2 regions of the Populibacterium corticicola genome follow, and region 1 is predicted to be linked to the other one. Evidence: riboswitches for the same ligand, from Rfam matches in the RefSeq annotation. Region 1 holds a riboswitch; the other holds the start of a gene.
The links. A riboswitch is a leader RNA that binds a small molecule or an ion and turns the genes downstream of it on or off. The one in region 1 is predicted to bind S-adenosylmethionine.

Region 1 (14,782 bases):
CTCAAGGTTCAGCCATCGCAAAGGTTCGCGTGAAATAGAGGAACAACCGCAGAACACGAGGTAGGTGCTCGGAGCACAGTCCTCGACGTTCTGAGCCGCAGGCCCTCTCGCGACCATGACACAAGAACAGGCGAGCTCGCAGTACTGCGAGCTCGCCTGTTCTTCTAGAAGGTTCACACGGTTAAGCCAAAGAACCTCACCCGAGACTCAGAATTTAAACGGAGGCGCTGGTCATGGAATCAGGATGCGATGAAAGACGAACCGATTCTGATACCAGCGACGGAATGATCTCATGTGCTTGGCGTGACCCCTCAACGATCTGCTCATGTCTGCTATGCCTACCCGTTTAGTCATCAGTGTGACGGGGAACGCTGCGTCAACCTCGTCACACGTATGCTGCCCACCCCGACCACAAACGGCTTAAAAAGCCGATGCAGGGAGGCGGGGAATCGTCGGCAATCAGCAAGGGTGACCATGGCCATAAACCAGCGAGCCAAATGTGCCCTAGCATGGAATCTCCCGCCGAAAATCGGCGCCTTCCCACGTGACGCTCCCAGACAAAGGACACCATGACGCTACTCGCGCAGCCAGCATTCCGCCCAACTGACGTGGTCTCGGCGGACTTCATCGAGTTGGACGAGTGCTTCCCTCAGGCATCCCAAGCCGGCGTCACCGTCACCGTGAATCTGCCCATGCAGCGGACGATCCAGGCCCAGATCAGCGAGTGGGCACGGTCCCTGACCGGATCAGTTGAAGCCTGCTCAGACCTTTGAGCGCCGCCACCGTTGCCCGGCAACCCTGACCCAGACAGCCCAAACAAAAGGGTGGAGACCAACGGTTTCCCGTCGGTCTCCACCGAACACATCAACTACAGCGCGTGACCCTGAACCACTTCAGGCCACGAATTACGCCCAATCAGCCAAGCTGTGCGCGCACGTTCAACGTGGCCGCAGCAAGGTTCTTGAGCGAAGCGGTCGTCTCCTCGTAGCCACGAGTCTTCAGACCACAGTCGGGGTTAACCCACAGCAGGTTCGGGTCGACCGACTTCACTGCGAGTTCGAGCAGTTCCTGAATCTCCTCGGTGGAGGGCACGCGAGGGGAGTGGATGTCGTACACGCCAGGACCAACGCCGCGCGAGAACCCAGCGTCAGCGAGCTCGGGCAGGATCTCCATGCGGGAACGAGCCGCCTCAATTGAGGTGACGTCAGCGTTGAGGGCGTCAATCGCGTCGATGACCTCACCGAACTCGGAGTAGCACAGGTGGGTGTGGATCTGGGTGTCCACGCGCACGCCTGAGGTGGACAGGCGGAACGAGTTTACCGACCAGTCGAGGTAGTCCGCGTGGTCCTTCTTCTTCAGTGGGAGAAGCTCACGCAGTGCTGGCTCGTCCACCTGGATCGTGGCGATCCCGGCAGCCTCAAGGTCGTTGACCTCATCGCGCAGGGCCAAGCCGATCTGGTTCGCGGTTTCGCGCAGCGACACGTCATCGCGTACGAACGACCACGCCATGATGGTGACTGGACCGGTGAGCATACCCTTGACCGGTTTGCGGGTCAGGGACTGAGCGTACTTGGCCCAGCGCACCGTCATTGGCTCTGGACGGGAAACATCGCCCCACTGGATCGATGGGCGGGTGCAGCGGGAACCGTAGGACTGAACCCAGCCGTTCTCTGTGACTGCGAAACCGTCCAGAAGTTCAGCGAAGTACTGAACCATGTCGTTACGCTCAGCCTCACCGTGAACCAGCACGTCCAGGCCGATCTCTTCCTGAAGGGCGATGACCTGGGCGATCTCGTCGCGCATAGCCTGCTCGTAGCCCTCGGTAACCAACTCACCCTTGGCGTGGGCGGCGCGAGCCTTACGGATCGAGGTGGTCTGCGGGAACGAACCGATCGTCGTGGTTGGCAACGCTGGCAGGCCAAGGCGTTCAGCCTGAGCCACCCGGCGTGCTTCGGCGTCCTCACGGTCGAAGTCAGACTGCTTGAGCGCTGCCGTGGCCTCGCGGACCGCCAGAACGTTCACACCGGCAGCGCCCGCGCGGCGAGCCAACGCATCCTTTGAGTCCTGCACCTGCTCGGCGATTGCTGCCGCGCCCTCGGTCAGGCCCTGAGCGAGGGCGACCACCTCCTGGGTCTTCTCCTCAGCGAACGCAAGCCACGACTTCAGTTCGGTGTCGAGCTTGGACTCGTTGCGCAGGGTGTACGGCACGTGCTGCAACGAGGTCGAGGTGGTGACCGTGACCGACTTTGCGCCAAGCGATTCCACGCGCTCCAGCAGAGCGAGCTTGTCGGACAGGTTTGCCCGCCAGATGTTGTGTCCGTCAATCACACCAGCGGCGATGGTCACGCCGGACAGGTCCAGGCCCTCGGTCGCTGGAACAGCGCCCTTCACTAGGTCAATCGCAATCGCGTCAGCGCCGGTAGCAACAACCGCGCCGAACAGCGGGTCCAAACCACCATAAGCCGCGGAAATGGCAACCTGTGGACGCTGCGGAACAGCCAACAGAACCTCGTAGGCGGTTGCAAGAGCGCCGCGCAGTTCATCGGCGGATGCGGACAGGTTCTCGTTGACCAGTGCGGCTTCCTCAAACTGAACCCACGGAGCGCCGGCCGCAGCCAACTGCTCAAGCAGTGCAACATACGCCGGCAGAATCTGCGGCAGCAGCGTGAGCGGGTTGAAGTCCGCGGCAACGCCGTCAGCAGGCTTGGACAGGGCCAAGTAGGTGACCGGGCCAACAACAACCGGACGGGTCACAAAACCCTGCTCCTTAGCCTCAAGGAACTGGTCCACAAACTGGCTGCCCACCAACTTGAACGTGGTGTCTGGACCAAGCTCTGGCACGAGGTAGTGGTAGTTGGTGTCGAACCACTTGGTCATCTCGAGCGGCAGATTCTCGCCCTGACCACGCGCAACGGTGAAGTAGCCCGCAAGGTCGAGGCCACCCTCAGCGTTACGCAGCGACTCAAAGCGCGCCGGCACAACGCCAAACGCTGCCGAGGCGTCCGCTACCTGGTCGTAGTAGGAGAACGACTCGGGGATGGAGGCATCGTCCCGGCCCAAACCGAGTTCGGCAAGGCGCTCGCGGGTGGACTTACGCAGCTCGGCTGCGGTTACCTCAAGTTCTTCGACCGTGGTCTTGCCTGCCCAGAAGGCCTCGACAGCGCGCTTGAGTTCGCGGCGTTCACCGATACGCGGGTATCCGAGAACGGAGGCCTTTGGGAATGGAATTGCAGAGGTGGACATGTTTCCTTGCCTTTGATGGTTGCAGATGGCTGGTTGATGTGGTCGTGAGCGATGTGGCTCTGAGCGCAGTCAGACGATCACAGGGAGACGGGAAGCGCCCCGACCTGTGCTCCTGTGGTCAGGCCTGAATCGCTGGGTGCGAGCAGACTGCCGAGTTGTAGGCCTTCGAGCAGATCGAGTGCGGGCTCGTATTTGTTGAAGGTGTAGATGTGCAGGCCAGGGGCCCCGGCCTCGAGCACTGCCCGAGCCAGTTCCACGGACGCTTCGATTCCACGTGAGTGGCGCAGGTGAGGGCTCTCGATGGATTCGAGGTCTCGGAGCAGAGCGGTGGGCGCAGTGACTCCGGTGAGTTGTTCCACGCGGTGCAGCCTGTTGGGGTCCGTTGTGGGCAAGATGCCCGCGAGGATTGGGATCGTGACACCTTCACGGCGCGCCAACTCGACGAACTGAGTGTAGGAGTCTGCCTCGTAGAACAGTTGGGTGATTGCGAAGTGGGCTCCGGCCTCCTGCTTTTCCAGCAGACGCAGAACCTCCTGTTCGCGGGTGGTGCCCGCGTCGCGGTTGCCTTCGCAGAAGGTTGCCACTGCGATGGTCAGTGGCTTGGCCGCGCCGCGCAGCGCCGCAGGCGCGTCTGCGTGGCATCGCTTGGTTTCGACCTCACGGATGAGTTCGATCAGTTCTGCCGACGAGTGCACGCCGTCAGCCGGTGGCTGCCAGTCGGGTTGGTCCCTCGGCGGGTCTCCGCGCAGTGCGAGGAAGGTGCGTGCGCCGATGGAGAGGAAGTCGTCGATCGTGTCTGCGACGTTGTCCCTGGTTGCGCCCACGCAGGTCAGGTGTGCGATGGGGAGAACATTGGTGTGCTTGACGAGTCGTTCCACGACCGTGCGGGCGGTGTTGCGATCGTTCCCCGCAGCCCCGTAGGTCACGGAAATGAAGTCTGGATGCGCCTCCACGAGCTTGCGGGCCGCATTCCAGAATTTTGGCGCAGCGTCGGGGTTGCGCGGAGGCATGAGTTCGAACGACAGCGTCGGTCGAGCGAAGCCGCGTGCAGCCGCAGATACGTCAAAGGAAGCCATTGGTATTACTCCATCGAATCTGGCGTTAGCACCCTTCTCCCGTTGGAGGCTTCCGTTGGGAGGGGGTTGCTGCGGTGTCATCGAGCCAGGACTCTCGACCGCTCTGGATGGATCTGGTGTTCTTAAGTCTGCGACGCGTTCGATGTTTGAGCAACTTCCCGTCCACTATACGGGCATTGTCATGGCCGCATAGTGACCTATGAAAACCGCATATTCATGCGTTTTCAGTGGTTCATACTGACCTGAAATGGTTGGAAAAGTTGTTTGTGCGACGGTCATTATGTCCGCCATGCGGACAGTCTTTCGTCTGATTGCCGACGATTCGGGGCCTTGGCAGCCTGTCTCGTGACCCAGCCGTGCTGGGTCTGCTAGACCAAGAGTTCGCCGTCTGCGACAACCACTTTGCCTCCCGCGACCACAAACTCACGTGCAGGAGTGCGGGTCAGGGCATCCATCGTGTTCTCGGCGTCGAGTAGAACGATGTCCGCCCGGTCGCCGACCTGTAGATTGTGCGAGGCCACGCCAGCGAAGGCAGCACCACGTGAGGACGCAAGCTCGACTGCGAGGGCAAGGTCCTCGTCGTAACGCAGACCGCACACCTGGGCAGTCTTGAGTGCGACCTTCAACATGTCGCCGTCCCCATATGGCCCCCACAAGTCGCGGAAACCATCGGTGCCAAGGCCAACGGCGACACCAGCCTCAAGCAGTTCGCGTAGCGGAAGCGGTGCGACCCGGATGGGCGAGACGGACGTGACTGACACGCCGGCCTCGGCCATGCCGGCAATCAGATCGGCTTGGCGCGAGGTGGAAAGCTGGCCGAGCGCAAGACCGTGCGCCACGTTGACCTTGCCCTGCAGGCCGTGGCGAATCGTGCGATCAATCATCAGCTCGATCTGAAAGGCTCCGAGTTCGCCACCATCGTGTAGGTGAACGTCGATGCCGCAGCCGTGCCGCTCGGCAATCGCGAAGATCCCGTCCAACTGGCCCACGGGGTCACGGTCAATGGATGCCGGATCAAGGCCGCCAATGTAATCTGCTCCAGCCGTAGCCGCTTGATCCAGAAGTTCCAGCACCCCAGGGCGGCGCAGCACGCCGTCCTGGGGGAAGGCGACGATCTGCGTGACGATGGTTTCTCCAAGGGCTTGGTTCGCCTCCCGGATCGCTTCGATGCCGCGCAGGCCAACCCCGGTGTCTACGTCAACGTGCGTGCGCTGAACCGTGGTGCCGTGGCGTAGGTATTCCCGCAGGACCTGTGTCGAGGTCTGAACGCCTGGAATTCCGAGGCGGTCACGATGCTCGCGCTCATGTTCGATGCGACCCTGCGTGGTGGCGACCCCGCCATATGGCTGCCACGGTTTGCCCCACCATGACTTGTCGGAGTGGGCGTGGACATTCGCGAATCCTGGCAGCGCCAGCAAGCTGCGGCCATTGATGGTTCGATCTGCTTGTGTTGTCGCGGAATCGGATCTGTCAGAGGTGTGAGCCGCATGTGGCGTGATCGCGGTGATTGTGCCGTCCACAACCGTCAGGTCCACGGCATCGCCACCCCACGGGCGAACATTGCGCACCTCAAGCGGCCGTGCGTCGGCGACATGTTTCCCAGCGGGTCGTGCTGCTGGGGCAAGTGGTGTAACTGGACGGGGTGAGGATACCGAGATGCTCATTGCATAAGGCTAATACTGGAGCTGCGTTCAGGGGAGAGTGCCACGCACCTTCGGTCCAATTTGGTATACCAAAAACTTCATGGCGTTCCGGGTGACTTTTGCCCACCGAAGATGCGCGTTGGACCGGGCGGAGGCAACATGGAAGAACCATTCCACGGGGGAGACCCCAGAACCTAAGGAGATTGCCTATGGGAATCGGCGACAAGATCAGCAACGCTGCTGAAGAACTCAAGGGCAAGGTCAAGGAAACGGCCGGGAATGCGACTGACAACGAAGAGTTGGAAGCGGACGGCAAACTCGACCAGGCCAAGGCAAACCTGAAGCAAGCTGGCGAGAAGGTCAAAGACGCCCTAGGCGGAAACTGACTGGCCTGTCCTCGCCCCGATAGGGATCTAGGAATTCGCGGAGGCCCGCACCTGATGGTGCGGGCCTCCGTCTGCGCAGGGGACTCTGCTAACGGGTCCCGCGTCGGGAGAACGCAACCACCGCCGGGAGAAGGCCGCCCACGTATGCGATGAACACGATGACTCCGCTCAAGGTCAAGAACACGGGCCAGTCCACGACAATGAGCACACGCCCCAGCAGCCCCCACGAACTCGCGATAATCGACGGGACGACCGTAAGCACCCCGATAACCCAAGCGCTCAGCGCCACCAACAGCGCCTCAACCCCGAGTATCGCGAGGACCTGTCTCCTCGAGGTGCCGATGGTGCGAAGCAACGCCAGTTCAGGGTGCCGTGCACCAGAGAGCATCATGAGGGTGTTCATCGCGGCGACTGCGATGAAGCACACGAGCACCAATATGAGGATCCGGGAGAGATCCGACTGCGACTGCGCAGATGAGGAAACGGCTTCGAGATGCTGTGCGCCGGTTTGCACCCGCCAGCCTGTCGTGGGCAACTCATCTACCAGATCAGTGGCGGCGAACCCTTCCTCGGTTATGGCGAACACCTCCGTCTGAACGCCTTCGGTGCGCATTCCGGAGAGATCAGCGCTCGTCATGATGTCGCCGAGTCCCAAGCCTCGCTCATAGATCGCGACGATACGAGTCGTGACCTCCTCCTGGCCGTTGAATCGCACCGCCAACGTGGAGCCTATGCCCTTGCCTGTGGCAAAGAGAAGGTCTGAGTTGACTGCGACCGTGTTGGGATCGTCCAGGCTGTTGAGCGAACCCGAGCGTACCTGGGGATCAACGAGAGCGGATATCTCGCCGTTCACCACCCTGATGGCCGTGGGTTCCCACAGTAGACGTTCCAGGAAGGGGAGGTCGTCGTCATCGTCGGTTCTGACCGAGGCTGGGACGAGGGTGCTGGACGCCGCTGTGGCGACGCCCTCAATAGCCTGGACTGTCGTCAACATGTCGTGCGAGTCAATGGCCGCTCCCGTGATCACGACATCAGCCTTCAGGCTATCGGCGTATTGTTCGGTTGCAGCGGTGGAGACGATGGCGTCAGAGCTTGTCTGAATGGTTCCCATCGCGATGACAAGCGCCAGGGGAATGATCGCGGTTGTGAGCCTTTTACCGTGTCCGCGGGCATTGGTGGCTACGATCAACGACAATCCGCTACGACGCTGAGAAAGAACGAGCGTGGCCTTCTGCGCGATGCCTCGAACCAGGGTGGGCGCTCCCAACGCGGCTGCGGTGATCAACAGAAACGCTGCGCTTGCACCGGAGGCGGCTCCCATGAGGCCGCCAAACCCGAAGGGAGCGGTGGCGGCCAGTACCCCCAGGCATAGAAACACCAAGGCAACTCGCAACCTCGTGCGTGGCACGGTGTGGTCCTCAACTGAAGTTTCCACGAGGTACTGCGCCGCGACTCCGGTTGCCACCCTTCGGGCGGCCAGGCGACCGGAAATCAGCGCGCTGGGCACTAGAACGAGAAGGGAACCCAGAGCTGCGAACGGTGAATGAGATGCCGCGAAGCTCTCCGCGATGACACCGGAAGAACGCAGTGCAGGGGTCAGGGCGTTGGCCCCCACATGCCCCAAGGCCACGCCAAAGGGCGCGGCTATGGCAAAGACAACGAGGACCTCCGCGGTTACCAGATTCCTGATCTGCTGTGGGGTGGCACCTGTCAGGCGCAACAATGCGAACTCCTCAGCACGTTGTCGTAGCGCGGCTCCGAACATGGATGCCACGATCAAGACGACAATCAGCAGGGTTGTCCCGGCAAAGGACGCGACCACGGGGACGAGCATGGGCGCACTGTCGGAGCCGATCGGGGTCCGAGCCCCGGATTCAAGCCACACGGCACAGGAGACGAGCATCGCCGTGGCCAACATCGCCACTATCAACGGCCCGATCGTGTGGGTGAGCCGGCTTCTGATCGAGGAAACACCCCAGTTCAACATGCCGCTCACCGGTCCAACCCGACGAGAGCCGTGGAGATCTGCGCGGCATTGCCGCCGGGCATGTCTCCGGCGATCTGACCGTCAGCTAGGAACACGACGCGGTCAGCGAATGATGCTGCGTGTGGATCGTGGGTCACCATCACCAGCGTCTGGTCGAGCGTGTCGCTTGCTGCGCGCAGTACATTGAGGATGTTGTCCCCGGTGCGTCGGTCGAGGGCTCCGGTGGGCTCATCGGCCAGCACAATGGCTGGGCGAGCCACCAGCGCTCGGGCAATGGCGACTCGTTGCGCCTGTCCACCCGAGAGTTCTGCGGGACGCCGATCCTGGACGCCTTCCAATCCGACTGCGGACAGCAGATACGCGATCCACGCGGAGTCGATGGGCTGGCCATCGAGCCAGAGCGGCAATTGGATGTTCTCCTTGACGCTCAAGTGCTTGATGAGATTGTAGGACTGGAAGACGAATCCGATCCGGCGGCGGCGAAACTCGGTGGTCTGGCTCTCCGAGAGCGACGATACGTCAGTCCCGGCCACGATGACTCGCCCACCAGTCGGCTGATCAAGTCCGGACGCACAGTGGAGCAACGTTGACTTCCCAGAGCCTGACGGCCCCATGATCGCGGTGAAACTGCCGTGTGGGATTGTGAGCGTCACGTCGCGCAGTGCGATAACGGGGGCGGCCAGAAGCGAATGGACCCGGCTCACGTGGTCGAAATGGAGCGCGGTGTGAGAAACGGTCATGATGATTTCTTTTCGTTGTGAGGGGTTGATTACCTCTACAACGCTAGAAATCCTGGGGCCGCGTAACTAGACGATTTCTATGGAACTCACGCGGTTACAACTTTAGGAGGAGGGAACGTTGGTTGGCGGCGGAACATCCACAATATGGTTTTGGTAGGCCCACACGACGGCTTGTAGGCGCGACCTGACTCCGATCTTCGGAAGCATCCGAGCGATGTGGGACTTGACTGTGGAGAGCTCCACGACGAGTTCCACGGCGATCTCCTCATTCGACATTCCCTGGGCAAGGAGCAGGAGGATGTCGTGTTCACGTGGGGTCAGGACACTGGAGGCGGTTGTCCCGCTGACTGGCTGCAGCCTACGCCGCTGCACAAACTCGTGCATGATTCGGCGGGTCAGGGTCTGATCGATGGTGCCGAGCCCTGCCGCAACCTGCCGCACCGCATGAACGATCACCGCCGGATCGGCATCTTTGAGGAGAAAGCCTGAGGCGCCTGCCTCAAGCGCCCCGAAGACGTAGTCGTCGATATCGAAAGTGGTCAATATCAGTACGGGGACGGGGTTTTCCCTCCCCGCTGCGTTGAGTTCTCTGGTCAAAGAGATGCCGTCCATATGCGGCATGCGAATATCGACGCAGGCCACGTCAGGTTTTAGTGTCTCCACCAGGGCGAGGGCCTCCCGTCCGTCGCTGGCCTGCCCGACCACCTCGATATCCGCCTCGGCGTTGAGGAGAGCTGACAGACCGGCGCGGACGAGTGGTTGGTCATCTGCGACGAGGACCCGGATGCTGCCATCCCCGCCTGTGAGTGGATGGGTCATATGGTCTCCCGGTTGAGTCTCAGGTCCACGATCCATCCACCATCTGGCAGCGGGCCGGTGACTAGTTGTCCGCCGACCAGTTCGGCGCGTTCTCGCATGCCCAAGAGTCCGAAGCCGGTCGTCTCTGAGGGCGTTGATCGCGCGGGGCTGTCATTGACGACACGGATTGTCAGCATCCCGGCATCACTTGGATCGAACTCGACACGGCAGGCTGCACCCGGCGCATGCCGTGCCGCATTCGCGAGTGCCTCTTGGACCATGCGGTAGGCGACCATCTGTGCGAGTGGGCCAATGCCCTGCCCGAGGGCGTGTGTGTCCTCCGGCGGGAGGAACTCGATCTCTTGGCCTGAGGCACGTCGCTCGGCGATCAGGTCCTCGATGGAGACGAGCGATTCAACGGAGCGGGTGCTGGGGGTTTCCTCTCGCAGTAGACCGACCAGCTTACGCAGGTCAGCAAGCACTGCTGTGCTTTGTTCGCGGATGTGGCGCGCAGAGCTGATGGCCGCTTCGGGATCGGTGGTGACGAGGTGTTCCATCGCCGCTGACATCATCGCGATGCCGGACAGGTGGTGTGCGGCTATGTCGTGCAGTTCCCTGCTGATGGCGGTTCTCTCCCGCGCCACCGTCGCATCGATGATGGCTCCTCGTTCGCGTTTGAGTGCGGACAGTTCGTTGGCGTGAGCCACCTTGCTCTCGCGGCGAGCGGCGACAAACTGTGCGATAAGGACGGGGATGACAACGGACGAGGCCGCCTGCATGAGTGCAAGCAGGCTGACGGGCACCAGGTCCTGCTGCGGGTCGACGCGCAGATCGTTGATTGTTTGGCTGGCCAGAAGCGAGGCGATGCCCAGCACAAGGTAGTTCCAGGTGCGCCTCGCCGGAAGGCGCAGCGCCAGATGGAAACTGGCCACCAGCACCGCCAGCGTGGAGGCGTTGAACAGTGCGCTGGGTGCTGCGAGACAGATCAGCCAGGGAAGAAGTAAGACGACCATGAAAGTTGTCTCTGGTCGCCGTGCGCACAGGAGGAACGCGCCTGATTGCAGGGTGACGACCATGCAGACGACGATGAACTGCCAAGGCTGGATGTTGTCGTAGAGGCCGTCGGCCTCGTGATCGATCTGATCCAGTAGGGGAACCACGGCGATGATCAGGGCCGACAGAACCCACACTGCGATGGCGTTGAGCAGTTCGGTGGTGGTGGGCTGTCGTGAGGAAGGCCTCGGTGCGAGGGCGGACGCCGTTGGGCCGTGCATGGAAACAGTCTACGGTAGTGGCGGTTCGCTACCTGTGCCCGGGAAGGCGCCACGCTGGTGGCGTCGCGGTCTCGGACCATCTGAGGCGTCAAGGGATAACACAGTCTGCGCTGGCCCGTGAAGGACTGGAGAGCGGATCAAACAAGGGCCGCCGACCAATGGTCGGCGACCCTTGCCCCCGTAGGCATGGGATTAAGGAGTCCCCTACCTAAGTGTTATCCAAGCAGACCTAGCCTTGGACGACAAAACCGGCGCGCAGCAGGTCGCGGTCTCGGGATGATGGTCCTACGAGGAGTTCGAACTGTCCAGGCTCCACGATGCGGCGTCCGCGGGCGTCAACGATCGTGCAGTAGGACACCGGAATCGAGATCTGGGCGATGACGCTCTCACCTGGTGCAACGGCGACCTGGGTGAAGCCCTTGAGTTCCTTGTCAGTCCACGACACCGAGGTCACCACGTCGGACACGTAGGCCTGCACGGTCTCGATGGTGGGGCGGGAACCGGTGTTCGTCAGGGTCACCGAGGCAACGATGGTGTCCTCGACGCCAGCCTCTGTGTGGGACAGGCTGAGGTTCGAGTATTCCACGCTCGTGTAGGACAGGCCGTAGCCGAATGCCCACTGAGGGTCTTGGGTCAGATCGGCGTAGCGGTCTCCGTGTTGGCCGCGGATCTGGTTGTAAAAGGTCGGCTGCTGGCCGACGTGGCGGGCGAACGAGATGGGCAGGCGGCCGGTGGGTTCGATGCTGCCGAGGATCAGTTCGGCCAGTGCCTGTCCGCCGCGCATGCCGGGGTTGGCGGCCCAGATGACGGCGTTGGCTCCCGTTGCCGACCCGGGCATGACCTGTGGCTTCGAGGCGAGGAGCACCACGATCACGGGCTTGCCGGTTGCCGCGAGCGCATCGAGCAGCGCCTCTTGGCCTCCCAGCAGGTTGAGCGTTGCGGTTGAGCGTCCCTCGCCAACGAGTGGGATCGCGTCGCCGACCACCGCGACCACGTAGTCTGCTTCGGAGGCCACCGCGACCGCCTCGTCGAGAAGTTCTTGGTCCACGGGTGCGGGGACCGCGACCTGGGGGCGCGGCTGACCGTCGGGGAAGAACTGGCCCGCTGGGTCGTCGGTGAGGTCCACGACGTTCGCGCCGCGAGCGTATTCGACCGACCAGTCGGCGGGGACTGCGTCGCGCAGTCCCTCAAAGACGGTTGTGATCTGCTGGGTGTCGTGTCCGTCCGGCATCCAGCCCGCCTGGCCGGAGTTGCCCGCCCAATCGCCGAGCTGGTACTGGTGGTCGTGCGCGTTCGGGCCGACGACGGCGATCTTCTTGGCCTGCGGCGCGCTTGGCGACGAGTCGGCGAGTGGCAGCACACCGTCGTTTTCCAGCAGCACGAGTGAGCGGCGAGCGATCTCGAGGTTGATCGCGGTGTGCTCTTGGGTGCCCAGGTCTGATTCGATGCGGGCCGGGTCTGGTCGGCGTGGGTTCTCGAACAGTCCGAGTTCGAACTTGACGGTGAGGATGCGAGCGACGGCTGCATCGAGGTCTGCGTCGCTCAGCATGCCCTTGTCGAGCGCATCGAGTGCGCCCTCGTAGAACAGCGGCGTGGTCATGACCATGTCGTTTCCGGCCTTGACGGCTGCTGCGGCTGCGTGGGTGTAGTCCGGCATGACCTTCTGCTCCCACACCATTCGGCCCACGTTGTCCCAGTCCGTGATGAGCATTCCGGTGTAGCCCCACTCGCCGCGTAGGACGTCGCTGAGTAGCCAGTCGTTGATCGTGATGGGTACGCCGTCGGTGGTCTGGTAGCCGAGCATGAACGTGCGGCAGCCCTCCTTGGCCACGCGCTCGAATGGGGGGAGGAACCAGGAGCGCATCTTGCGCTGGGATACGTCTGCCTCGGAGGCGTCGCGGCCACCCTGGGTTTCGGAGTAGGCGGCGAAGTGCTTCGCGGTTGCCAGGATCGCGGTCTCGTCCTTGAGGCCTTCGCCCTGGTATCCCTTGACCATCGCGGAGGCGAGTTCGCCGATGAGGTGTGGGTCCTCGCCGAAGGTTTCATTCACGCGACCCCAACGCAGGTCACGAGCGATGCACAGGACGGGGGAGAAGGTCCAGTGGATACCGGTTGCTGCGGCTTCAATCGCGGTGACCCGGGCGGCCTTTTCGATGAGCTCGTAGTTCCACGACGCCGCCATGCCGAGTTGGGTGGGGAAGATCGTGGTGCCCGGGAAGAACGAGTGGCCGTGAATGCAGTCCTCACCCACGATCAGCGGGATGGCCAATCGGGTCCTCTCGTTGAGTGCGTGCGCCTCGATCAGATTCTCCGGGGAGGTGTGCAGGATCGAACCGACGTGGCGCTCGTTGATGAGATTCTTGAGATCGCCGCGCGCGTCAAGCTGTAGCATCTGCCCAACCTTCTCCTCACGGGTCATACGTGAGATCAGGTCGGATACGCGTTCGGCTATGGGTAGGGAGGCGTCGCGGTAGGGGAGGCCGGTGACGTCGGTCATGATTCAACTCCACGGTGAGGTTGGCTGGGTGTTTCCCAGGAGCGGTGAGGCGGTCATGCAGGTGCTTCACCTAGTTCATGGTAGCGCTCCCACACCTCTCAACGGCAGGTTTGAACCTGTGTGAGTCGATGTGGCCCATGCGTTCACGCTGTAACCAGGTGTTACGGTCACAGTGCGAGCGCAACGGTGGCAGCGGTCGGAGAGCCGTGGGCCTCCTCCTGATACTTGCATAGACGCCACTTTGGGCACAAGATATGGTGCCACGTTCTAATAGATGAGACATATCTAGTGTTTAGGTGTGTCTCCGCACTGAATGTCAGAGGCTCGATATATAACTGCCAGTGTGATGAACCAACACCCACTTTCGCGCGTAACTGTTTTCACCGGATCGGCCAATGGGAGCGTACCCGGGTATCGTAAGGCTGCTCAGGAGGCTGCCGCGCAGTTGGCTCAAGCGGGCATCGAGATCGTCTATGGCGGAGGCCGGGCAGGACTGATGGGCGCCGTGGCCGACGCGGCGCTTGCAGCCGGAGGGCGAGTGCATGGCGTCATGCCCAAGGTTCTCGTGGACGCCGAGATCGCCCATCCGAATCTCACCTCGTTGGAGGTCGTTGAGGACATGCACGCACGGAAACTCGCGATGTCCCGCAAAGGAGACGCGTTTGTCGCTTTCCCCGGCGGCTCTGGAACCCTCGAGGAGTTCTTTGAGGTATGGACGTGGCAGCAGTTGGGTATCCACGCCAAGCCTGTCGCACTGTTGAACATCAACGGATTTTGGGACGGGCTGCTCAAGGCGATCGACGGTATGATCGTGGGCGGTTTCCTCAAACCCCACTACCGAGACTCATTGATTGTGGAATCGACCATGCCGCAGTTACTGGCTCGAATGGCCAATTGGGAGCAGCCGAACGTCAAGTGGGCGAAGGCGTCCTGACGCGACGAACTTCTACAGTCGTCGAACAGCGGAGATTCTTCCCACTCGGGCAATTTTTGTTGCAATTATATTGAACGTATAGTTATGCGTTAGCGGTGATCGGGGTTAAGTGAGCCCCGGTCATCGCCTTTTTTACCGTCGATGTGGTGCAGGCAACTGTGTATACCTAGTCACAACTGCGATGCTGAGAGGTGAAAAGTTTGC
Region 2 (14,782 bases), on a different contig from region 1:
TCGGGTTTGCCGAGTTCGAGGCCGGGTAGGTCGTGGATGCCGTGGGCCTTTCCGAGCGTGAGCGATGGCCACCGGTGCCGCCACGCGCCACCAGGCCCTTCGTTGGCATCGAGCACGATGAAATCAGTCCCCGGTTCCAGGCTTTTGCGAACGAGCGTGTGAGCGGCGCTTAACCCAGCTTGACCCGCTCCAATCACCACGATTTTCACGCGCGTGTTCTCATTGCCGACGATCCTGCCGCGTTCCAGTTCGCCCGTCCAGTTTTCGCTCACACGGGTTGGAACGGCCCGCTTGCGCAGGCTATTCCCGCATCTGTTCTTGAGTCCAACCGCAATCTCACCAAACCAATGTTGCGGTTTCATCGGCACTGTTTCGGTGAAACAGCGAAACAGCGCCGACAGCACCGCAACATCGGATAAAGCAAGAAGCGCATCGCGGCCACGGGCAAAACCGCAGCATGTAGGCGGTGCTGCCCTACTCGTCGAGAAGCTTGACGCTATCGGCGTCCTTCAGGAGCACAAAACCACGCAACGGGGCGGGTTCTACCTCGTGGATTTCAGTGAATCCCTTGGACTCGTAGAAGGCCCGCTGCTCAGGTTCGGTGTCCGTCAGGAGTACGATCTGGCGAATGTCTGTGGATCGCGACAGAATCTCGTCCATCAGCGCGCTACCAATGCCGCTTCGGTGTGACTCAGGATTGACCAGGATGTCCTGCACATAGGCGATTGTCGTGTTGTCACTGATCACGCGCGCCAATCCCAGCAGACTACCGGTCTCGTTGCGTGCGCTCAGCACATAGGTGGAACCTCGCAGTGCGTCCATCAGTGCGTCGGGGTCCTTGGTGTAGGCAACCCAACCGACTGACGCGTAGAGGTCTAGCGTTTCTTCTGGGGTCGGAATCTCTTCCGTTATCACTACACTCATACTCCATTGTGGCCCGTTTCGAGCCACGGCGCAGGTGCAAACGTTATTCTTCCGGTGCCCCGTCAGTGACTAAGTCGCCCGTGCTCTTGAGGAACTTCGGTGGGATGTTCCAGTCCATCTTGGGCATCATGTGGGCCGGATCGATGCGTTCCAGCAAACCCTGGCGGACGTTGGACCATTCCGGTGCGAGAACCGAGAAAGACATCGAGTCACACCGGGAGTTATCAGGCGCGATGCGGAAGCCTCGGAGGGTTCCCTCGTACTGGGCTCCGAGACGTGTGATCGCAGAGATGGAACGGGCGTTCCGAGAATCCGCTCGCATACTCACGCGGTAGATGCCGAGGGTCTCGAACGCATACTGCATGAGTAGGAACTTGCACACGGGGTTGACCACTCGCCCCCACATGGAACGGGCGTAGAAGGTGCGGCCGATTTCTAGGCGCTCCTGTGCCAGGTTGATGCCACACAGTGCAGTCGAACCGATGACCTCGTTGCCGTTCACTGTATCTACGACAGCGAACGGCAACAGATCACTAGCGGCAAGTGCGTCCTCGATGTAGTTGGCCATGCCAACCTCCCCAATTGGGGTCGGCGTACTCATGCCGGACCACAACTGTGGGTCGACAATTTCAGCCAGCGCACCAACGTGCGCTTGGGACAGCGGCTCCAACCGGAAGCCGTATCCCTCGAGGACAATTTCGTGTTGCATGCAGGTATCAAAGCACACGAATGGCACCCTACGGAAGAGGCAAATCTGCGGCGTAAAACACGCCCGATGGCCGCCCTCAAACTCAAGGCCACAACACGGCTACGAGCAACCGAAATCGAGGTGAACAAACAAGCCAAAAACGCCCCTCTCACACGGGGAAACGCAGGTCATCGCGATGCAGCCGAGAGGCGCTAAAAGAGATGTAGAACACGCGATGTTTTACGGTGATTCCGGGGCAAATTTTTTCCATTCGACACCCTCACTCTGCCTCATCGATCCACGCGCTCAAAGTTGAGACAGCGGACCACATTCTGACCCATGCCCGGCAAGTTTGAAGATAGTCTTGAGCGCATGGCGCGCTACCCTCATGAACTGATCGATGGAGACTACATTGAGGGCGCGCTCGCGACCGACATGAGTTTCGAGAACTCCTCCGAGGAAGGCCTACGCATCCTCGACTCAACGTTCCGTAATTGCTCGTTCGATGGAGCTAAGTTTGACCGGGGACACTTCTCAGATGTCCGGTTCGAGTCGTGTGCCGCGCCAGATCTGTCGGTCGTTGATGCGGGTCTCCAAGATGTTTTCTTCGGGCAGTCTCGGCTAGGTGGTGTCCAAGCCTATGGCACATCGTGGACTCGCGGTGGATTCGAAGGCTGTAAGATCACCTACCTCAACCTCCGCCAAGCAAAACTGACCGGTACGCGGTTCACCGGCTGCACAGTAGAAGAACTCGATCTGACATCTGCAACACTCAAAAACGTCGTGTTCGAGGACTGCACGATTGAGCACCTGGTCATGACGGCTGCGACCGCCTCAAAGGTCGATCTACGCGGCGCACGCATCTCCCGAGTCACCGACATCGGCGGGTTGAAGGGCACGATCATGAACGCCGAACAGTTCCTCGATCTGGCACCCTCGTTTGCTCGGCTACTGGGTATCACCCTCAAATAAAACAGCCATGCGCGCGAGTTTGCGCAGCCTGTGACAAGCGCGTTGCTAATCGTATGGTGATTTTCCGGGAATAGGGTTGTCTTTCTTGGTTGGTGATTCCGGAAAACCACCATGTTGGATCAGGCTTAAGCGGCAGAAACTGGAACACTCAGGAGGCACGCTTGAGCAGCACGATCACCTCGTAGTGCGAGGTGTGCGGAAACATGTCGAGCACTCGCGCTTCCACGGGCTTCAGGCTCGGCATGTGCGCCAGATCCTTGGCCAATGTGATGGCGTTGCAACTCGAATACACAACCACATTCGCGGAGCTGGCTTCCAGCCACTGCGCAAGTTCCGTTCCAATTCCACGTCGGGGCGGATTGACGACGATAACCTGCGGACCAGCCCCACGTTCCGTCCCAGCGGGGCTAGTTGAGGCGGTACCAGCAGCACCGTCAGGTCCAGTGGGCTCGCTGGGTTCCGCGACCGCGAAGGCTGTCGCGTCCATCGCGTCGAACGACAGATTTGTGATGCCCAGTTCGGCGGCCGTGGTTTTCGCGGACGCGATAGCGTCCGGGGCGATCTCGATACCCACCACGTGGCCTGCATAGGGCGCCATGTGCAGGGCGAAACCACCCACCCCACAGAACAGATCCCACGCGAGTGCGGGAGACTCGTCGGCAATCCAATCGCGCGCCTGCGCATACAGTGCCTCGGCGATGGGCGTATTGGTTTGGAAGAAACTCTGCGGGCGCAGGTTGAGCGGGACCCCGCCAACGCGCATCGTGAGAGTTTCGCGTTCGGTCAAGAAGATTTCGAGGTCGCCTTCGAGCACCGCTTTGTGTTCGGGTTGGATGTTGAGCGTGAACACAGCGATGTCGGGACGGACCGCGAGCAGCGCAGGCAGGTGTTTACGCAGCCGCGTTTCGGGTTCCCTCGACCGCGACACAAACCGGACCAGGTATTCACCATCCGGGGACTGCATGACCAGCACATACTTGAGTTCACCGCGGCGAGTACGCAGATCGTAAGGCTGCACGCGCGCGGTCGTGATAAAGGCGCGCAGGTCCTCCAGCAGCACCTTCATGTCGTTGTCGTAGAGCGGGCAGTCGTGCAGGTCGACGCCGTTCTGCTCGCCATCCAAGATGCCCAGCACTGGCGCTTCCCAGGTACCGGTGACCACCATCTTCGCCTTGTTCCGGAAACCAGACTCGGCGCTCGGGACCGCTGGAAGCCACTCTAGGTCGGGGTAATCGTGCAGGAGGTTTTGCGCGTGTGCCACCTTGTCCGCGAGCTGCTGGGAATACGGCGTGCGCAGGAGGGTGCATGATCCGCACGTTCCTGCGTCAAAGTGGTGGCACTGCATTGCTCTATTGTCTCAAGCCGGAGGGGCTGACACACGTCAGGTGTCAGCCCCTCCGGGGTATTTCACAGTTTGATGATGGGTTGCACCGTGCCGAATCGGTGTGCGGTCAGCGAGATTGCCTGTTCACGCAGGAACGGGAGCATCTCGATCCGGCCGGACTCGGTGACGGGTTGATCGTACAGGGCAACATCGGGGCGAGGGCCGGTGAGTTCCGCGATTTCTCGTCGGGTGGGGGCGGCGGAGCCAACGAGCCGGACCCGCACGTCGGATAGTCCCGTTGCCCATTCGCAGCTGCTACGCGTGGATACTCGCACCCCGCTACGGGTCAACAGTTGCGCGAGTGCCGGGTGTGGCTCCGCGAGCGACACCTCGAACGTCCCGCGCGCGGCGAGCCCTGCGGCAACAACCCGGAGTAGGTCGGTGACGTCGCTGTGGGTTTCTCCGCCAAACCGGATAATGACACTGGTGGGCAGGTAACGGAACTCGTTGCGTTCAACCACAAGCCCAGACACGTCCTTCATGACCCCGTATTCGGTCTGCCAGGCAGCGTTATCGGAAGCAATAGAACGGCCCAAGCGGTCCAGATCAGCCTCACTGATACCCAACTCGGGTGCGGCCTGCCGGACCCGAGAGACAAACTGAGCCATATCGTCGCAAATCGAAGTGGTTCCCGCTGCTGGTACGCTCTCCCAATCCGTCAACCCGAACAGATAGTTGGGGCCACCGGCCTTGGTGCCCGCGCCAACGGCGGAACGCTTCCAGCCGCCGAACGGCTGGCGGCGCACGATTGCCCCGGTGATTCCGCGGTTTACGTACAGGTTCCCGGCCTCAACGCTGCTAGTCCACTGCGCGATCTCTGCTGGGTCCAGGGAGTGCAGGCCTGCGGTGAGGCCATAGTCCGTCGCGTTTTGCGCGGCAATGGCCTGTTCGAGCGAATCGACCACCATGATCCCAAGCACGGGGCCGAAGTATTCGGTCAGGTGGTACTCGGATCCGGGCGTCACGCCGGTCTTCACACCGGGCGACCACAGGCGTCCGTCCTCTGAGAGGAGGCGGGGTTCGATCGCCCACGACTCCCCCGGTTCCAGCTGCGTCAGCACGTGCTTGAGTTTGCCCTCGGGCGCCTCAATCACTGGCCCTACCTGCGCGGTCGGGTCATCCGGGAACGCTACCTTGAGCCCAGAAACGGCGTCGAGGAGCTGGTTGCGGAAACGCTGCGAACGCCCCACGGACCCAACCAGAATCACGAGGGAAGCGGCCGAGCATTTCTGTCCAGCGTGACCGAACGCCGAGTTCACCACGTCCTTGACCGCGAGGTCCAAGTCCGCGTGCGGGGTCACGATGATCGAGTTCTTACCCGATGTCTCCGCGAGCAACTGCAGGTCGGGGCGGAAGCTCTGGAACAGTTCGGCGGTTTCGAACGCCCCGGTCAAGATGAGCCGGTCCACGCGCGGGTCCGACACGAGTACCTGCCCGAGTTCGCCTTCGGAGACGTGCGCGAGTTGGAGCACGTCACGCGAGACGCCAACGCTGTCGAGCGCCGCCCAGAGTGCTTCAACCATGACCGACCCGCACCGGCTCGCCTGCGTTGCCGGTTTGATGACAACGGACGACCCCGCCGCGAGCGCCGCGAGTGTCGATCCTGCTGGGATTGCGATGGGGAAGTTCCACGGCGGGGTGACCACCGTGAGTTTCACGGGGATGGCGCGGGCTCCGTCGAGTGTGTCGAGGTCCTGTGCGAGTTGTGCGTAGTAGTTGGCGAAGTCGATTGCCTCGGAGATTTCCGGGTCTGCCTGTTCGATGGTTTTGCCGCATTCGCTGGCGGCGACCTCGATGAGTTGAGCGCGCCGTTTTTCGAGTTCGACGGCTGCTGCGCGCAGGACGCTCGCTCGTTTTTCTCCGCCGAGTGCGGCCCACGCTGGGGCCGCATCGACTGCGGTGGCGAGAGTGGCCTCGAGGGTTTTGGCGTCCGTGATGGTGTGTTTGCGCACGGTGTCCACGCCGAGCGTGGACTGCGGGATCGCGGCGATGATCTGCCGCGCCCACTCCCGGTTTCCGGGTAGCGCAGGGTCGGTGTCCGGGGTGTTCGCAAACTGCGTGTGCTCGTGTGGATTGTCGACGAGTCGGTTTTGCAGGCGGTTCGGTTCCGGTACCGTCTCGTCCACGTGGGCGAGGGAGGTCTCGAACCTGGCGCGTTCGCGGGCGAAGAGTTCTTCGTTGCCGGACAGTTCGAATACTGCGGACATGAAGTTGTCCTGTGATGCGCCTTCTTCGAGTCTGCGGATCAGGTAGGCGATGGCCACGTCGAACTCCGCGGGGTGCACGACCGGGGTGTAGAGCAGGAGGTCGCCGACGGTGCGGGACACGGCTTCAGCTTGGGCCTCAGCCATGCCGAGCAGCATCTCGAACTCAAGCGCACCGGGTACGTCTCGCACGCCGCGTTGCGAGGCCAGCAGCCAGGCGTGGGCGATGTCGAAGAGGTTGTGTCCGGCGACTCCCAGCCGCACGTTTGCCACGCGCTCCGGGGTGAGTGCCCAGTTCAGGACCCGCTTGTAGTTGGTGTCCGCCTCCTGCTTTGAACCCACCACGGCGAGTGGCCAGCCGTGCACCGCTGCTTCGACGCGTTCCATTGGGAGGTTGGCTCCCTTGACGAGCCGGACCTTGACTGCGGCTCCGCCTCGTGCGCGGCGGCTGGCTGCCCAGTCTTGGAGTCGCTGCATCGCGGCCATTGCATCGGGCAGGTAGGCCTGCAACACGATTCCTGCTTCGAGGCCCCGCAGTTCTGGACGGTCGAGGAGCCGGGTGAACACCTCGATCGTCATGTCGAGGTCGCGGTACTCCTCCATGTCGAGGTTGATGAATTTTTGGCTGGGGTGAGCGGCCGCGTACTGGTAGAGCGGGAGCAGTTGTTCGATGACGGAGTCTGCGGCTTGTTCGAACGCCCACGGGGAATGTGGGGCAACCGTTGAGGACACCTTGATGGACACATAGTCCACGTCATCGCGTTCGAGGAGTCGCTTGGTTCCGTCGAGGCGCTTCGCGGCTTCGCGTGGCCCAAGAACGGCTTCACCGAGGAGGTTGACGTTGAGTTTGCGGCCGGTTTGCTTCAGCGCCGCGATGCTGCGGCCCAGTTTGGCGTCGGTTGCATCAACGATGAGGTGGCTGACCAGTTGGCGCAGGACCCGCTGGGCGGCGGGAACCACAACTTGGGGTGCTAGATGGGAAACGGTCGCGCCGAGTGTGACTGCGCTGCGCAGATACCACGGAAGGAACTGCGGGGTATTCGCGGCAAGCTTCCTGAAGTTCCCAGCTGCGATGTGCGGATCTTCGGGTCGAATTACTCCGTCAACGAACCCGACCGTGAAGTCGAGTCCGCCCTCTTCGCTGAGGACTCCCGAGAGCAGGGTTGCGGCGGTGCTCGCTTTGATCGTGTCCGCGGTGGTGAGCCATTCGTGGACCAGTGAGGTTGTCTGGTCCGCGAGGGCTTGAGCGTCTTTGCTGAGGTTGCGCAAGGTCACTCCTTTTATGTCATAGTGTCATCTTCTCTATCAGTGTGAAAGGTGATTCACTTTAGGTAAAGTGAAGTTTTTTAATCGATTTCGTTTAGTGCTTCTACATGTTTGGATTGGGTGCAATGATCGACGTTCGACGCCTGCGCGTACTGCTTGAACTGCAACGACGCGGAACCCTCGCGGAGGTGGCCCTCGCTCTTCACCAAACCCCTTCCGCCGTGTCCCAACAGTTGGGGCTGTTGGAGAAGGAGGCCGGGGTCGAACTACTGCGCAAGTCGGGCCGGCGCGTGCAACTCACTCCAGCGGCGCACACCCTGGCCGCCTATGCCGCACAGATCATGGACCTACTCGAACAGGCACACACCGAGGTCGCTCGCTCTGACTCAACTCTTAAGGCAACCGTCCGGGTCGCTGTATTTCAGTCTGCCGCGTTGGCGTTCATGCCGCAGGTTTTAACCATTCTCACCGAGGAACACCCTGACCTTCGCGTCACCATGACGCAGCGCGAACCAGAGACCGCACTGCGCGAAACCTGGACGCGCGACTTCGACCTCGTCATCGCGGAACAATATCCCGGGCATGCTGCCCCGTGGCACCCCGAACTCGACCGTGTGGAACTCACCACCGATGCGCTCAGGTTGGCCATCCCCGCCACGGGTCCTGCGTTCGCCGCAGTCGAGAGTTTGTGCGATGCCCACAATCTGCCCTGGGTGATGGAACCACGCGGAGCAGCCTCGCGCCACTGGGCGGAACAAGCCTGCCGAACCGCGGGGTTTGAACCTGACGTGCGCTTTGAAACCGCGGACCTTCAGGCACACATGGCCCTCATCTCGTCGGGCAATGCCGTGGCGCTGCTCCCCGGACTGATGACTGTATCTCGCCCGCCTGGAATCAAGCTCCTGGAGCTACCGGGAAACCCGCGGCGCACCATCTTCACGTCCGTGCGGGAGAACTCAAGCACCCTGCACTCCATTTCGGAGATCAGGCGCGTACTCGCCCAGGTCACCCACGACCTCGTGGCGTGAGGCGCAATCACCTGGAACACAGGACGGCGCACCAACGCGCTGGGCCGAGGCAGGCGCACGATACCGGAATCCGTTGTGACGCCTCGTACGGTGCGGTACGTTGTAGTTCACCTACCGAAGGAGAGCTGTCATGTCATTCCAGGCCTACCTCGACACGATCGAGAAGAAGACCGGTCTCACTCCGCGCGAACTACTCGACAAGGCAAAGGCCCGCGGATTTGAAGGCCCTGGCGTCAAGGCCAGTGAAGTCATCACGTGGCTCGCGGAGGATTACGGGCTTGGTCGCGGTCACGCGATGGCGCTCGTTCACGTTATCAAGAACGGACCGAAGATCGACTCAAAGCACGTCGGGTCTACGGGCAGCCACCGCGACGAATCGGACACTCTCTGGCTGGACGGAATCGCCACAAAACCTGGCCAGTGACCCGAACCCCACCGCTCTCTGGAGTTCTACCGCCCTTGTTCTTGTACTCCCATTCGTCACCGTGCTGCCCGTGCTCTTATTCTCAAAAACTTAGAAAACTGTTTAACACGAGCATAAAAATGTGCGACGCTGGCAACCCCAAGCAACCAGCGCCGCACAAGCAAGCGCCCCGGAAGTTCTGACACAAGCCACGCACTGCCGGATGAGAGGGACAAGCCAACCGGCTCGTCGTCCATGAGAATCAGGCGTTTGCGCCTGCCAGAGCCGCAGCAGATGGAGCCGGCCCACAGGCCGACACACCGCCCAGAGCCGCAGCAGCGGTCGCAATCAGACCGTGCAGACCGGAGTTCGCGGGAGTCGGACGCGGATCGTCCTTGACCGCCCAGCAACCGTCCGTGACCTCGTAGTTGGTATGTACGCCCTCTGCAACCCAAACACGTAGCGCGTGGATGAGCCGGTCGACCTCGGCAATCGTCGTGCCCACTCCAACCGATGCGCGGATCGCACCTGAGTCGAACCCCAGGCGGTTGAGCAGCGGGTGAGCGCAGAAACGGCCATCTCGCACACCGATGCCGTGCTCCGCCGAAAGGTATGCGGCAACCAGGCCGGGATCGCAGTCGCGTACCGCAAAGGTCACCACCCCAACCGGATTGACCGCGTCCTCCCAAGCACGCACGATACGTATGCCGTCGATGGACTCAAGTCCTTCGACGAGCCGGGCACGCAGCAGATTCTCGTGCGCCTCAAGTGCACCCTCCGGCAGCGCTGCGAGCGCCTCGCATGCGGAGGCGAGCGCCGCGGCGCCAATAACGTTTGGCGAACCGGCCTCGTGACGGGCCGGAGCGTTGGTCCAAAACACCTCATCCACGGTGACCTGGCGGACCGCTCCGCCACCCGCAAGGTATGGGGTTCCCTGATCCAGCCAGTCGCGACGGCCCACTAGGGCTCCCGCACCGAATGGTGCATAGGTCTTGTGGCCAGAGAATGCGACGTAATCAACTCCGGTTTCCTCAAGTGAGAAGCGGCGATGCGGCACGAGTTGCGCACCGTCAAGAACCACGCGTGCACCAGCGGCATGCGCGATGGCAACGAGATCGGCGACGGGCAGGGATTCTCCCGTGACGTTCGACGCGCCGGTAGCGGCGACGAGCGAATAGGATTCGCGGGCCAGTTCAGTGCGTAACAGGTCTAGGGTTTCGGCAACGGATGCGCCACCATACAAGACGGTCGCGCCACCCACTGCAGCCTTCCACGGTAGGAGGTTCGCGTGGTGTTCAACGTCCAGTACGAGCACCTTGCCGGGTTTCCCATGTTCTGCGGGAACGCAACCAGCAAGGAGGTTCAGGGAGTCGGTCGTGTTGCGGGTGATGATCGTGACGTCATCTCCCCGTGCGCCCACAAAGCGACCGATGGTCTGACGTGATTCCTCGTACAGGGCAGTGGATACCTGCGAGAGGTACCCTGCGCCGCGGTGCACGGATGCGTAGAGCGGAAGGATTTGGTTGACGCGATCCGCAACCACAGTCAATGCGGGCGCAGAGGCGGCGCAGTCGAGGTTCGCGTAGGTTACCTGGCGTCCGTCAACCAATGGCACGAGCGTGTCTGATCCGACGACGGGCAGACACGGCGCAGCAAAGTCGTTCATGTTCGTCTCCAACGTGTTGGGGACCCACCCCTTCGCCGCACACAACCTCTCACCGCCCACCTCCGGGGTACACGAAATACCCCGCTCGCCGAGATCGCTCGTTGTGCGGGCGCATTCGGCAAGGCGACGTGAAGGGATGCGTGTCTGTGCGACGGATCCCGCGCTTGTTTCGTCACCGGTTGGTGCGAAACCCGGTCTTCACCCGGAGCACCCCACCGCAGGTGGAGGGTTGCCGTCCAGCAAGCCGGGGCTTGATGCTGGAACTCATGACCTACATATAAGGTTCTTGGTCGAGCGGGGTGAGTGTCAACCACTCGACGAATTCATCTCACATAATGACCACCGTGTCTCAGATTCATGGGGTCCGTGACATATCATAGGTAACGACCATCCAGAGCGGCTGAGTGACTTGGCACTATGACGCCGCAGCAACCCCCTGGCATACCGCCACGCCGGAAACATCCGGAAGAGCGAAACATCAGGTGAGGGTGCTACCGCCATGACCGATGGAGGAAATCATGACATACGCAGGCGACCTGACCCCACAAGAGGCTTGGGACATTCTCGAGTCCAATCCCGAAGCAGTCCTCGTGGACATCCGCACCGAAGGGGAGTGGCAGCAGATCGGCGTACCCGACCTGACCCCGCTGGGCAAAGACGTCCACTTCATTGAGTGGGTCACCGCATTCGGGCCAAACGTACATTTCCTGTCGCAGCTCGCCAAGATCGGCGTCCAGCCCGGAAGCGAAACTCCCGTAATCTTCCTGTGCCGTTCAGGCAACCGCTCAATCGGGGCCGCCACGGCGGCGACCGAAGAGGGATATCTCAAGTCGTACAACGTCCTCGAAGGCTTCGAGGGCGATGCAGACATTTACGGCCAGCGCACCATCAACGGCTGGAGACTTCGGGGCCTGCCCGCCACCTCTTACGCCGCCGGGGAGTAGCAGTGGGATACCCAAACAACCGGGAACTTCGTCCTCGCACGATCGGCGTTCGCGGAGGTCAGGCACGCTCCGAGTTCGAGGAAACCTCCGAGCCGATCTATCTGACGCAGGGTTACGTCTACGGCAGCGCGGCTGAGGCAGAGGCCGCATTCAATGGCGATATCGACCGGTTCATCTACTCGCGTTACGGAAACCCCACGGTCCACACGTTCGAGGAACGACTACGGCTCATTGAGGGCGCAGAAGCGTGTTACGCCACCGCCACCGGAATGTCCGCGGTGTTCACCGCTCTTGCCGCGGTTGTCCAGCAGGGCTCGCGCATCGTTGCCGCGCGAGCGCTGTTCGGCTCGTCGCTCGTGATCTTCGATGACATCTTCGCCCGCTGGGGTGTGCAAACGGATTACGTCGACGGCCACGTCATCGAGCAGTGGGAGGCCGCGCTCTCGACCCCGGCGGATATCGTGTTCTTCGAGACCCCGTCCAACCCCATGCAGGACATCATCGATGTCCGTGCGGTCAGCGAACTCGGACACAATGCCGGGGCACTCGTGATCGTGGACAACGTGTTCGCAACACCGATCATGCAAAAGCCGCTCGAGCTGGGTGCGGATATCGTCGTGTATTCCGCGACCAAGCACATTGACGGACAGGGCCGCGTACTCGGTGGGGCGATCCTTGGCCCGAGCGACTACATCGAGGGCCCAGTGCAGACGATGATCCGCAACACCGGGCCGTCGCTGTCCCCATTCAACGCCTGGGTGCTGCTCAAAGGGCTGGAAACCCTTCCCATCCGCGTAGCCGCGCAAACAGAGAGCGCGCTGAAGATCGCGCAGGAGCTCGAGAACATCGACGGCATCACGAACGTTCGCTACCCGTTCCTGCCCTCACATCCTCAGTATGAGTTGGCGAGGGCACAGCAGACGGGTGGTGGCACGGTGGTCACCTTCGATCTGGTGGCCCCGGAAGGAGCCTCGCACGAGGAACAGAAGAAGCGGACCTTCCGGTTCCTTGATGCGCTCGAGCTCGTGGACATCTCGAACAACCTCGGTGATGCGAAGTCGCTGATCACGCACCCTGCCACGACCACGCATCGCAAACTCGGGATCGAGGGGCGCGCAGCGGTGGGCATGGCGGAGACCACCGTGCGGTTGTCCGTTGGGCTGGAGGACCCGCTCGACATTCTCGACGATATCGTGGCAGCGTTAACCGCCTAGTTGGTTTATTGCCGACGATCCTGCCGCCCCCTGGCACCTCCCGCACGTCCATTACATAAGACAAAAACGGTTGTGCCTATGCATCATTCATGCATAGGCACAACCGTTTTTGTCTCAGTAGTACCCTCAAATCGTAGGACGCAGGACCGTCCGGCAAAAGTCCGGCCTGTGACTAGTTGCGAACGAACTGGATCTTCCAGATCTCTGGCCCGCGCTCAATGTACTCCACCGCGAAAACACCCGGTTCGCGCTGTTCAAGTTGTGCGAGCAATGGCTTCGGATCGTGGGTTGCCTGGATAATCAAGCCCCGTCCCGGCTTCACACCGGCCAGCGCTCCAAAGATGGTTGCGTGCCGGATCTCATGCGGGATGAGTTGCACGTTGAGTTCTGGGAACGCAACGGCATCGTGCTCACCACACGCACATCCGCCTGTGGGCTTCTCCGTGATTTCGATGTCCTCTGGCATGTCTACTCCTTGAATTGTTCGAGAAATCAGGATCTCGGATGGACTGGCATGCAATCTCACACCTAAGTCCTGTCCCTTGATGCTTTTAATTTATTACAGTTAACTCCGTGGAAAATAATCGAGGGTTGTCGATGACTGCGAGCACGCGAAGGACCAAGCGAGGGCGAGCGCTCTCTCCGTCGCGCCTGCTCGTCTTGGAAACGCTCGAATCCACAGCGGAACCCCTGAGCCTACCCGGCCTTGTGGCTCGGGTGAAACTGCACGAGAACACCGTCCGCGGCCACCTCGACGCACTCCTCACGGACGGATTCGTCTCCCGGGAACAGGCCTACTCAGAGGGGAGGGGACGCCCTTCATGGCTGTGGTTCGCACTCGAACCTGCACACCAACCGGCATCGACCGTGGAGTATGCAGGGCTTGCATCCGCGCTTGCGAACACCATCTCCACGACCGCCACGGACCCGGTCTCCGCAGCACGAGCCGCGGGCGAGGACTGGGGTCAGGAACTCGTCGCCAATGGAAAAATCCGCGAGCACGACCCTGCCAGTTCTGCCGCAGAGCACGTCGCGGGTTTCCTCGAGGATTTCGGTTTTGCACCGCGAGTGATTGACGAGTCAACCATCAAACTGCACCGCTGCCCTCTGCTGGACGCGGCCACAAAACATCCAGATGTCGTCTGTAACGTGCACCTTGGCCTGGTGGCTGGAGCGCTGGCCGAGGGCAATGTCGACGCAACGGCACAGTCGCTCACCCCATTCACCGCACCCGGAGTGTGCACGCTGCGCCTGGCAGTTGGCCACGCTTCAAAGACCGGTGGCCGGTCATGACCACCGCCCAAGCCCGCCGTCTACCACCGCTACGCGGCGTTCTCCTTCTCCCTGCGGGTCTGGCTCTACTCGCTGGGTTGGATGCCGCCCTGCTTCTGCTCGGGTTCCCCGCACCTTTGACGTTCTCCCGTCTCGCAGATGTCCACGGCTACCTCATGACGCTCGGATTCGTGGGGACATTGATTTCCCTCGAACGGGCGGTCGCGCTCAGCAAGTGGTGGGGATACCTCTCACCCGTGACGATGGGACTGGGCGGGCTACTCCTACTCAGTCCGGTTCCCCTGACCATTGCGTTCATGTGTTCGCTGGTGGGGATCACTGGAATGTGCGTGAACTACGCCGTGTTGTGGCGGCGCAACCGCGACGAGGCCGTCCTCATTCAAACGCTCGGCGCTGCGGTCGCGGCGATTGCGACGCTGCTACTCATCTCGGGTGTGCCCATTCGGGTTGTGGTGTCCTGGCTCGCAGTGTTCCTGATCCTGACCATCTGCGGCGAACGCCTGGAACTCGCACGTCTAACACTGGCTCGTCATGACGGAACTGTGCTGCTGGTGCTGAGTTGTGCGATCGTTCTAACGCTCTTGGGCGCACTCCTCTGGCCTACCGTCGGCTATCCCCTACTCGGGGCTGAGATCTTGGGACTGACCATCTGGCTTGGTTCGCGAGACGTTGCCATGAAACTCATTCGCACCGATGGGCTGCGCAGGTTCATGGCTGCCTGCATGCTCGCGGGTTACTTCTGGCTCGGTGTCGCCGGGGCCGTATGGTTACTGGGACCAGCGTTTGAGGGTGTCCG

Region 2: it holds a riboswitch for S-adenosylmethionine, as region 1 does, so the genes downstream of both, ACFSYH_RS13500 (aminotransferase class V-fold PLP-dependent enzyme) here and ACFSYH_RS06890 (methylenetetrahydrofolate reductase) in region 1, are expected to answer to the same signal.

What each region holds. Positions count from the first base shown of each region.
Region 1 covers NZ_JBHUOP010000002.1:727,436-742,217, reverse strand. Annotated here, with positions in the region: gene ACFSYH_RS06905 (Ig-like domain repeat protein) at 1-38, shown strand, start outside; gene ACFSYH_RS06900 (hypothetical protein) at 570-773, shown strand; gene metE (5-methyltetrahydropteroyltriglutamate--homocysteine S-methyltransferase) at 916-3,243, opposite strand; gene ACFSYH_RS06890 (methylenetetrahydrofolate reductase) at 3,321-4,319, opposite strand; SAM riboswitch class I at 4,327-4,433, opposite strand; gene ACFSYH_RS06885 (amidohydrolase) at 4,688-5,983, opposite strand; gene ACFSYH_RS06880 (CsbD family protein) at 6,172-6,348, shown strand; gene ACFSYH_RS06875 (ABC transporter permease) at 6,437-8,335, opposite strand; gene ACFSYH_RS06870 (ABC transporter ATP-binding protein) at 8,341-9,075, opposite strand; gene ACFSYH_RS06865 (response regulator) at 9,178-9,894, opposite strand; gene ACFSYH_RS06860 (sensor histidine kinase) at 9,891-11,147, opposite strand; gene ACFSYH_RS06855 (exo-beta-d-1,3/1,6-glucosidase) at 11,377-13,644, opposite strand; gene ACFSYH_RS06850 (LOG family protein) at 13,991-14,578, shown strand.
Region 2 covers NZ_JBHUOP010000007.1:3,946-18,727, reverse strand. Annotated here, with positions in the region: gene ACFSYH_RS13540 (NAD(P)-binding domain-containing protein) at 1-362, opposite strand, end outside; gene ACFSYH_RS13535 (GNAT family N-acetyltransferase) at 475-924, opposite strand; gene ACFSYH_RS13530 (GNAT family N-acetyltransferase) at 968-1,633, opposite strand; gene ACFSYH_RS13525 (pentapeptide repeat-containing protein) at 1,985-2,584, shown strand; gene ACFSYH_RS13520 (methyltransferase domain-containing protein) at 2,733-3,929, opposite strand; gene ACFSYH_RS13515 (bifunctional proline dehydrogenase/L-glutamate gamma-semialdehyde dehydrogenase) at 3,992-7,447, opposite strand; gene ACFSYH_RS13510 (LysR family transcriptional regulator) at 7,564-8,466, shown strand; gene ACFSYH_RS13505 (DUF4287 domain-containing protein) at 8,597-8,890, shown strand; gene ACFSYH_RS13500 (aminotransferase class V-fold PLP-dependent enzyme) at 9,132-10,535, opposite strand; SAM riboswitch class IV at 10,691-10,807, opposite strand; SAM riboswitch class I at 10,920-11,048, shown strand; gene ACFSYH_RS13495 (rhodanese-like domain-containing protein) at 11,054-11,479, shown strand; gene ACFSYH_RS13490 (O-succinylhomoserine sulfhydrylase) at 11,482-12,693, shown strand; gene ACFSYH_RS13485 (DUF2249 domain-containing protein) at 12,866-13,159, opposite strand; gene ACFSYH_RS13480 (helix-turn-helix transcriptional regulator) at 13,267-13,986, shown strand; gene ACFSYH_RS13475 (hypothetical protein) at 13,983-14,782, shown strand, end outside.